Regions from separate parts of the Viridibacillus sp. d25.2 genome, predicted to be linked through region 3. Evidence: riboswitches for the same ligand, from Rfam matches in the RefSeq annotation. Region 3 holds a riboswitch; each other region holds the start of a gene.
The links. Region 3 has a riboswitch for S-adenosylmethionine ahead of ACZLO7_RS20525 (methionine ABC transporter ATP-binding protein). Riboswitches for the same ligand answer to the same signal wherever they lie in the genome.

Region 1 (2,205 bases), 1.2 Mb from region 3:
GTGATTAAACTTGTTTCGATTTGTTCATTAATTGAACTCATATGATGACACCTCTTTTTCTAAGATAGAAAAAACTTGTTGTAAATCGGCGATTAAATCTTCTGCTTCTTCAATACCCACTGAAAAGCGAAGTAAAGAGTTATCAACACCTCGAGCTATACGTTCTTCTTCTGGAATATCCGCATGTGTTTGTGTAGTTGGATATGTGATAAAGCTTTCCACACCGCCCAAGCTTTCAGCAAAGACGATTAATTTCAAGCCTTCTAAAAACTTACCAACTAAGTCACCTTTTTGTAAACGGAAAGAAATCATCCCGCCTTTACCAGCAAACAGAACGTCTTTTACTAAAGGTTCTTGTTCTAGATAAGCCGCGATATGCTTAGCATTTTCCGTATGTTGTTTCATGCGAAGATGTAATGTTTTTAATCCTCGTAGCAGTAACCATGAGTCGAATGGAGCAAGTGTTGCACCTGCAGCATTATGATTTGTGAATAGTTTTTCGCTAAGCTCTTTACCTTTACTAACGACAAGACCAGCCAAAACATCATTATGACCACCGATGTATTTAGTCGCACTATGTAGAACAATATCAGCGCCTAGCTCTATTGGACGTTGATAGTAGGGTGTTAAGAATGTATTATCGACGATGAGAAGTAAATTATGTTTTTTCGCAAGCTTTGCATATAGCTCAATATCAATTTCCTGTATTAACGGGTTAGTAGGAGTCTCAATAAAAATGGCGCGCGTTTTGTCGTTAATGAAGGACTCAACTTCTTCAGTTGAAGAGAATTTCGCATATTGAGGTTTGATAGCATATTGTTCATGGTATTGAGCAAGTAAACGGTAAGTTCCACCATAAATATCCTCTGGTAAAATAAGCTCATCACCTGATTTGAAAAGGGATAGTACTAATTGAATAGCAGCCATCCCACTACTACAGGCAAAGCCAGCGTCTCCGGATTCTAAGTTAGCTATAGCTTCCTCTAATACAGATCGTGTTGGATTTTTTGTCCTTGTATAATCGTAGCCAGTAGATTGGCCAAGACCCGCATGTTTATAGGCTGTCGAAAGGTAAATCGGGGTGTTAATAGCACCAGTTTTTTGATCAGTGTTATTGCCAAGCTGAACTAGGCGTGTTTCAATACGATTGTTTGTCATCATGTCATCATCCTTTATAAAAAATTAAAAGGCCCTCTAAGGAAGAGGGCCTTCAAAATATGAAGTCAATTTCCTTATCTACAAGACTACGTCTACTGGAATTAGCACCTTGCCACAAATAGGGTGGTTGCTGAGATATCGACGGGCCAAGTCCCTCCATCTCTCTTGATAAGTGAGTATATTCAATTGTTTGAAAGTTAATAATAATGAAATTTTAACACGCGAACATGAGAATATCAACATTATTATGAAACAATATAATTTGAAAAGTTTATAAATTTTGAGAAGTGGTACATTTTTTATATGAATATGCTATTATTTGCATAGTTGAATTGGAAGGTGACAAGATGAATTTAAATGACATAGCTGTTAATCGGTTATTACAAGAATTTAAATTTGAAGAAGCTCAAATGATGCTAGAGCAAGCAGTAGTGGAAAAAAGAGATATACAATCGCTCCATAACTTAGCATGTTTTTATATTAAAGACGCTGAAGAATATTACAAAGCTTTACCGCTCTTAGCTGAAGTAATAGAGCAACAACCAAAACATTATTTTCCTTTTGCTTTACTCGGTGAAATTTATTTGCGAATGGAAAAATACATTTCAGCCATCAGAATTTTAGAATATGCTTTAAAAATGGAAGATACTGAAGTAGTCCATGCGAATTTGGCAGCAGCATATTTTAACATGGACAATTTTGAAAAAGCAGCAGAACATTATAAAAAGTCTGCAACTGATGGCGATTTTTTGAAATATGCGGAAATGGTTTCTTACTTACATTTAGATGATTACGATTCTGTACTTAATACGCTGAAAAAAGTTAATACAAATGATGAAAATTATATGGGTGAAGTAAATGTAGCTGAACTTTATGTGCAAATTAACTACTTTGATGAAGCAATTCCTTTGTTTGAAATAGGATGGAGAGAAATTGTTAGATCGTATGATTGGGTAGAACATTATGTTTATGCACTTATTCAATTAGGTAGAGTAGAAGAAGCGTCAGATATTATAGACAAGATGAAAACAGAAACAAATGATGAAA
Region 2 (2,205 bases), 200 kb from region 3:
CATCATAAGCTTCAGCTGTACCGTATAGGACAAATCTAGATTGCTGTAACTTTAGCTCAATTTCACCTAATAAATGCTGTACATTAGGTAATGAACTTATAGGTGCATTTAAGCTATTTGGTTGATGGTGATTTGCGAAGTGAACTGCATAATCACGGGCTGCTTGTGCTATGCCCAAATAAGTTGCAGGAATATGCAATAACCAGCCATTGATTTTACCACCGCTCGGATGGTTTGGTAATTCGACTAAATCCGAGTCACTTACTTTAACATCTTGTAAGATTAGGTCATGACTAGAAGTGCCACGCATCGACATTACATCCCATGTTTCTTCAATAGATAGTCCAGCGGTATCTTTGTGAATTAAGAAGAACCCAACTTGTTGTTTATCCTCAATCCAAGCAGAAGTTAAAAAATAATCTAAAACAGGGGAAGCCGTAGTGAAAATTTTGCGTCCATTTATAAGCCATCCATTGTCAGATCGTACTGCATTTGTTCCAGGACGTCCGCCACGAGTGGGGCTTCCAGTGCGCGCTTCACTTACAGAACGATTCACAATAGCACCGTTTTGTACTTCATTTGCAAAGAAATTAAGCCTGTCAGCTGTCCATAATTTCTGCTCATACAATTCACCTACAACACCTAGAGTCCAGCCCATTGAAAGTGAAGTGTTTTCATCGTAGCTAGCAAGTGTTTCTTGCAAAAGAACCATATCGTAAACTGAAAATCCTTCGCCACCAAATTCTTTTGGTAAAGTAATTGCGGGGTAACCAATTTCACGAAGTTGGCTAAAGCTCTCTTTTGGAAAAATAGATAATTCATCTACAGTCGCAGCACTTTTTGCGATTTGAACTTTTAGTAACGCTAATTTATCTAACCATTGACGTTGTAGCTCTGTTTTTATAAATATCTCTTTCATAATAAATCACCCTCAAATCCTCTAAGTTTATAATTCTTATAGAATTACTATGTATTGGAGCTGTAAAAAATCTCCCATTTATAAAAGAGGGAGCTTTAATGTTGTATATGCACCCTTATCTGCCAAGATTTCTCTTGCTGGAAGTAGCACCAATCTGTTAGACAGTGGTTGCTGAAGCTTCATCGGACCAGTCCCTTAGCTTCTCGTGATAAGTAATATTTTATTGTTTCAATTATTTTACTTTTTATAAAAGTGAAAGTCAATATGAAAAACAAAGTATTTTTGTAGGGATTAAGAATCGTAGTAAATGAGCCTAAGATTAATTAAAAATGATATAGGACTCTAGTTAAATGTTGTAATGATTATACATTTTAGTGAATATTTTTTAAATTATTCTACTTTTTAGGTTTACCACTTATCAAAAGAGGGTAAATAATCTTTGGTTATTAAATTTGAGGGGGGATACTTATGCTAAAGATAGAGAATTTATCGAAAGTGTATAGGGGTGGAAAGAAAGCCGTTGACGATATGAATATTGAAATTGAACGCGGTGAATTTGTCGCCTTTATCGGTACGAGTGGCAGTGGGAAAACGACTGCCATGCGTATGATTAATAGAATGATAGAACCGACCAAAGGTACCATCTATTTGGAAGGGGAAGATTTATCGAAAAAGAATCCAGTAGCATTACGTAGGAGTATTGGATATGTTATTCAACAAATTGGTCTCATGCCACATATGACCATTAGTGAAAATATTACACTTGTACCTAAATTGTTAAAATGGTCAAAAGAAAAGAAAAATCAAACAGCAGAACGCCTCATAGAACTCGTTAATTTACCCCAAAGCTATCTTGATTTATATCCCGCGCAATTATCTGGTGGTCAACAACAGCGTATCGGGGTGCTCCGAGCATTAGCCGCAGACCAAGACATTATTCTAATGGACGAACCATTCGGCGCACTAGATCCTATTACGCGTGACACGTTACAAGACTTGATGAAAGATTTACAGCAACGTCTTGGTAAAACTGTTATTTTCGTCACGCATGATATGGATGAAGCAATTAAGTTGGCAGATCGAATTTGTATTATGCATAGTGGCCAAGTTATCCAATTTGATACTCCTGACAATATCCTATCTAACCCAGCTAATGAATTTGTGCGTGAATTTATTGGCTCTCATCGTTTAATGCAAGAAAAACCAAGTGCGAAAATTGTTGATGATGTAATGATCAAACCAATTTCTATTACATTAGAGAAAAGTATTAATGATGCTTTTCGTTT
Region 3 (2,205 bases):
ATTGCTGCTACAGATAATGAAACACTCGCAGCTACTGGCCCAATAGTATCCCCAACTAATATTTTGGTTAGTGGGAACAACGCTACTAATAGAATGATATAAGGAATGGAACGAACAAGATTGACGATAAATCCTAGAATGCCATTTAAAAAACGGTTTCGTAAAGATAAACCTTTGCTTGTAACAAATAAAATAATACCTAATGGTAACCCGATGATTAGCGAAATGCTAAGTGAAATACCAACCATGAGTAATGTTTCACCAAATGCTTTCCATATATCTGGAAGCATGCTAAGGAAATGTTCGAAATCAAATAACATCGTTAATCACCTCCACAAGCGCACCGCGCCCTTCCAAATAAGAAATGGCTCTCTTCACATTATCCGGATGACCTTGTAGCTCCATTAGGAAAATGCCAAGCGGTTTTTCTTGAATATACTCAATAGTACCGTGCAGGAAATTCCCGTGTACATCGAAGTTTTGAATCATATCTGAGATGACTCCCTCACCAGCGACATCCCCTTTGAATAGCACTTTAACCATCTTCCCTTTGACACCATTAAGAATTGTTGGCGGAAGTTCAAATGATACAACACTACTGATAAACTCTTGGGTTAAAGGCTCAACTGGATTTGCAAAAATGTCATAGACAGCACCCTCTTCAATGACTTTCCCATCTTGCATAACAACCATGCGATCACAAATTTCTTTAACAACATCCATTTCATGAGTAATCAAGACGATTGTAATATCAAGCTCACGGTTGATTTTCTTCAGTAATCGTAAAATGGAAACTGTCGTTTTTGGATCAAGTGCTGAAGTTGCTTCATCACAAAGTAGTATAGATGGGTTATTTGCAAGTGCTCGAGCGATACCGACACGTTGCTTTTGACCGCCACTTAATTGTGCTGGATAGACATCGATTTTCTCAGCTAAACCAACCATTTCTAGCAATTCTTTTACACGAGCTTTAATATGTGCCGGCGGTGTAGCTGCTGCTTTTAAAGAAAATTCGATGTTCTCCCCGACAGTTTTTTGACTGATTAAGTAAAAATGTTGAAAAATCATACCAATTTTCAAACGAGCTTTTCGAAGTTGCTCACCTTTTAGCTTCGTTAAGTCTTGACCATTTACAACGATACTGCCACTCGTTGGTCGCTCTAATAAATTGATACAACGTAGAAGTGAGCTTTTCCCTGCTCCAGAGTAGCCTACGATACCGAAGACTTCACCTTTGTTGATTTTCAGTGATACGTTCTCCACGCCCGTTACTTTACCTTTTTTTGTTTTATATACTTTCATAAGATTCTGAATATCGAGCATACTGCATCCCTCAAATCTGTTTATATTATGTAACTTCTATAGAATTACTTGGTATTTACTCTATTAAAAAATACTTCTTTCAATTTTCTGAAAGAAGTATCGTAAATGTAAATTGGCGATTTATCTTCCAGAATGTACTCATTCTGTAGGAATTGGCACCTTCCCTTTTCAGGGGGTTGCCGGACGTCATAGGGCCTATCCCTCGGTCTCTCTAGATAAAGTTCAATATTCGTTTGTAAGTTATGAACTAAATATTACTGTGTAATATTCTAGTTGTCAAACACTTTTTAGAAATTTTGTATTATTTCGAAATATCTTTATATAATTCAGGTCGTCGATCATCATACACTGGGATTCGTTGGCGAATTTCGTCAACTATAGAGAAATCAACATCGATAATCGCCATTTCTTCATCTTCTCCACCAGTCCATAATACTTCACCCCAAGGTTCAATAACCATTGACTGACCGTTGAAATTCTGTTTTTTATGGCTAATTCGATTTACTGCAATAACAAAACATTGGCTTTCAATTGCACGTGCTTGTAATAAGGTTTTCCAATGATCGATACGCGGTGTTGGCCATTGTGCAGAAACAAAAATTACTTTAGCTCCGTTTAACGCGTGTAGACGTAACCACTCTGGGAAACGAATATCGTAGCAAATAACACCAGCGGCTGGAATATCACCCAACTCAAAGTTATTTTGCTTATCACCAGCGGATAAATACAAATGCTCGTCCATTAAACGGAAAAGATGTGCTTTGTCATATTCGCTAACAAGCTCTCCTTTATTGTTATAGACGTACATCGTGTTATAGAATTCACCATCTTTTTTTGTTGATACTGAGCCACCAACTATATGAATTTGCAGTTCTTTCGAAA
Region 4 (2,205 bases), 1.7 Mb from region 3:
CACAAGGATCACCCCTTAGATTCTATTATTCAATTGCTAGTCTATAATAAGGCGAACCGAGAGCAACGGTATCTAATATAAATTACTTCTTACTATGCCGTTCTAGATGCGTGGGTACAAATTATTTAAGGTAGAATAGCAAATGAGCGAACTGGGAAGCCAGAAGCCTTCTCAGGTTTTGGTACGATGTTAAAAATAACAGCCCCTTTTGCGGGTAGCTGGTCTAGATTAGTGAGCAACTCTATTTGATAAGTATCTTGTTCCAATACATATAGTTCAGAAAGTAAAGCATTGTTTTGACGATATAATACGCTAGAATCCGTATCAAATGTTTCATGCCCTATCGCTTTAATATGACGTTCCTCAAATAAGAATTTCAGTGCTTCTACTGACCATCCTGGCGCATGTGGATTACCCTCAGCATCAAAGTTATTAAATGCTTCAATATCAGGCCAACGTTTGCTCCAATCCGTGCGGAGTGCAACAAATGTACCTGCCTCAATTTCACCGTATTTAGCCTCAAATTTCAAAATATCTTGTACTAAAAACGTGAAATCATGATTTTCGGCTACATCTTTAGAATGATCTATTACAACGAGCGGCAATGCAAGTTCTTTTAACTCCAATTCTTCTAAATAACGGGCATTACGGACAAAGTGAATAGGTGCATCTAAATGTGTACCGTATTGGCCAGCAAAGGCAAAGTTTTGAGTGTAAAAGCCATCATCATGTGAAAATAGTGTTGTCTTTTCTAACCCTTTAAATGCATTAAATCGTGGTGTATCTGCTCCAAAAGTATGTGTTAAATCGATCCATTTCTTTTCTTTTAACGTTTGTAGTGCATTGATTAATTCTGTTGACATATCCATCACCTCATCATTTTATTGAACAAAAAAACCTCTTCTTGATAAGAAGAGGTTGACAATACGCCGATGCACTCTTCTTATCTTCAAGCATACGCTTCTGGAATTAGCACGGTACAATGTCCGTTGCTGAGATTTCACAGGGCCAGTCCCTCCACCTCTCTGGATAAGAAAAAAGTTATTTTGTTGTTTCTTAATTTACAACTTTCGAAATCTATTGTCAATATAAAATTCCGAAAATTCTTTACACTATATGATTCTCATTAACAATTATGATTGCTTTTTATTACAAATAATCAACTTTAAGCTCGTTTCTAGCCTTGTTTGATTCCAAATGCTATCCATCTACCATCAATATCTTCGATAATAAACTCTTTATTGTTGTAATCGGTATTACTTAATGAGCGAACTATTTTCACGCCAGAGTTAATGCATTCCTCTTGAAGCGTTTCATGATTGGTTGTTATAAAGTACGCATCATACCCATAACCATATAAAACTCGATTTGGTATAACTTCTTGTCCATTTGACTTTGTTAAAATAATTTCTGTTAAATCACGATATAAACAAATATGCGGTTCTTCTGCATCCATCTACGGTACAGCATGAAACCCCATTGTTTGAACGTAAAAATTTGCCGTACGGGATATATCAGCCGTTGGGAAGATGCTGTGAGACATTAATAACATATTATCCATGTAATCTCTCCTTCATAAATTACTTCATTTATTTTTTGATTCATTGCTGTTCACATCTATCACTCTTATAAAAAGTACTTAAATAACAGAATTGTCAGAAAAATAAAATGTGAATTTATCAATTATACTCTAGTTGATGTAGCATATTTACTCCTTTATGTGTTTATGCAATAGAATGCTACTATAAGTTGCATTAACCACTGTCTGAATTGTTCATAGAAAAAAGATAAAACTAGTTGATTGGAGTGCAGGCGGCGACTCCTTGGGGAACTAACGAACATCTTGAGACCCCACAGAAGCGTTAGCGACGAGGAGGCTCAAGGTTCGTCCCCAGGAAAGCGTCCGCCGGAACGGAAATTAACGGCATCGTAGAAAAAGCCATGGCTAAAATTCATTTTATGTACTTTTTCAGTTCCCTCAGCGTATAGGGGTGACCTCTTTGTGTGGATTCCAATTTATATAAGGTAATTCGTTATATTTTCGATACATATAATTCATGTAATTTTGCCGAAAATTCATCTGTGGGTAATGGTTTACTGAAGTAATATCCTTGGGCAAAGTCACAAAGATTATCACGAACTATACATAATTCTTCTTCCGTTTCTACACCTTCAGCAATCACTTGCATACTTAGTGCATGAGCT

Region 1: it holds a riboswitch for S-adenosylmethionine, as region 3 does, so the genes downstream of both, ACZLO7_RS14810 (methionine biosynthesis PLP-dependent protein) here and ACZLO7_RS20525 (methionine ABC transporter ATP-binding protein) in region 3, are expected to answer to the same signal.
Region 2: it holds a riboswitch for S-adenosylmethionine, as region 3 does, so the genes downstream of both, ACZLO7_RS21435 (acyl-CoA dehydrogenase family protein) here and ACZLO7_RS20525 (methionine ABC transporter ATP-binding protein) in region 3, are expected to answer to the same signal.
Region 4: it holds a riboswitch for S-adenosylmethionine, as region 3 does, so the genes downstream of both, ACZLO7_RS12710 (cyclase family protein) here and ACZLO7_RS20525 (methionine ABC transporter ATP-binding protein) in region 3, are expected to answer to the same signal.

What each region holds. Positions count from the first base shown of each region.
Region 1 covers NZ_CM196652.1:3,015,587-3,017,791, reverse strand. Annotated here, with positions in the region: gene ACZLO7_RS14815 (aminotransferase class I/II-fold pyridoxal phosphate-dependent enzyme) at 1-32, opposite strand, end outside; gene ACZLO7_RS14810 (methionine biosynthesis PLP-dependent protein) at 28-1,158, opposite strand; SAM riboswitch class I at 1,230-1,333, opposite strand; gene ACZLO7_RS14805 (tetratricopeptide repeat protein) at 1,506-2,205, shown strand, end outside.
Region 2 covers NZ_CM196652.1:4,392,401-4,394,605, reverse strand. Annotated here, with positions in the region: gene ACZLO7_RS21435 (acyl-CoA dehydrogenase family protein) at 1-919, opposite strand, end outside; SAM riboswitch class I at 1,032-1,134, opposite strand; gene ACZLO7_RS21430 (betaine/proline/choline family ABC transporter ATP-binding protein) at 1,388-2,205, shown strand, end outside.
Region 3 covers NZ_CM196652.1:4,187,767-4,189,971, forward strand. Annotated here, with positions in the region: gene ACZLO7_RS20520 (methionine ABC transporter permease) at 1-320, opposite strand, end outside; gene ACZLO7_RS20525 (methionine ABC transporter ATP-binding protein) at 310-1,323, opposite strand; SAM riboswitch class I at 1,441-1,545, opposite strand; gene ACZLO7_RS20530 (carbon-nitrogen family hydrolase) at 1,625-2,205, opposite strand, start outside.
Region 4 covers NZ_CM196652.1:2,537,085-2,539,289, forward strand. Annotated here, with positions in the region: partial or broken gene ACZLO7_RS12705 (GNAT family N-acetyltransferase) at 1-3, opposite strand, end outside; gene ACZLO7_RS12710 (cyclase family protein) at 126-863, opposite strand; SAM riboswitch class I at 941-1,036, opposite strand; gene ACZLO7_RS12715 (VOC family protein) at 1,178-1,456, opposite strand; gene ACZLO7_RS12720 (putative bifunctional diguanylate cyclase/phosphodiesterase) at 2,034-2,205, opposite strand, start outside.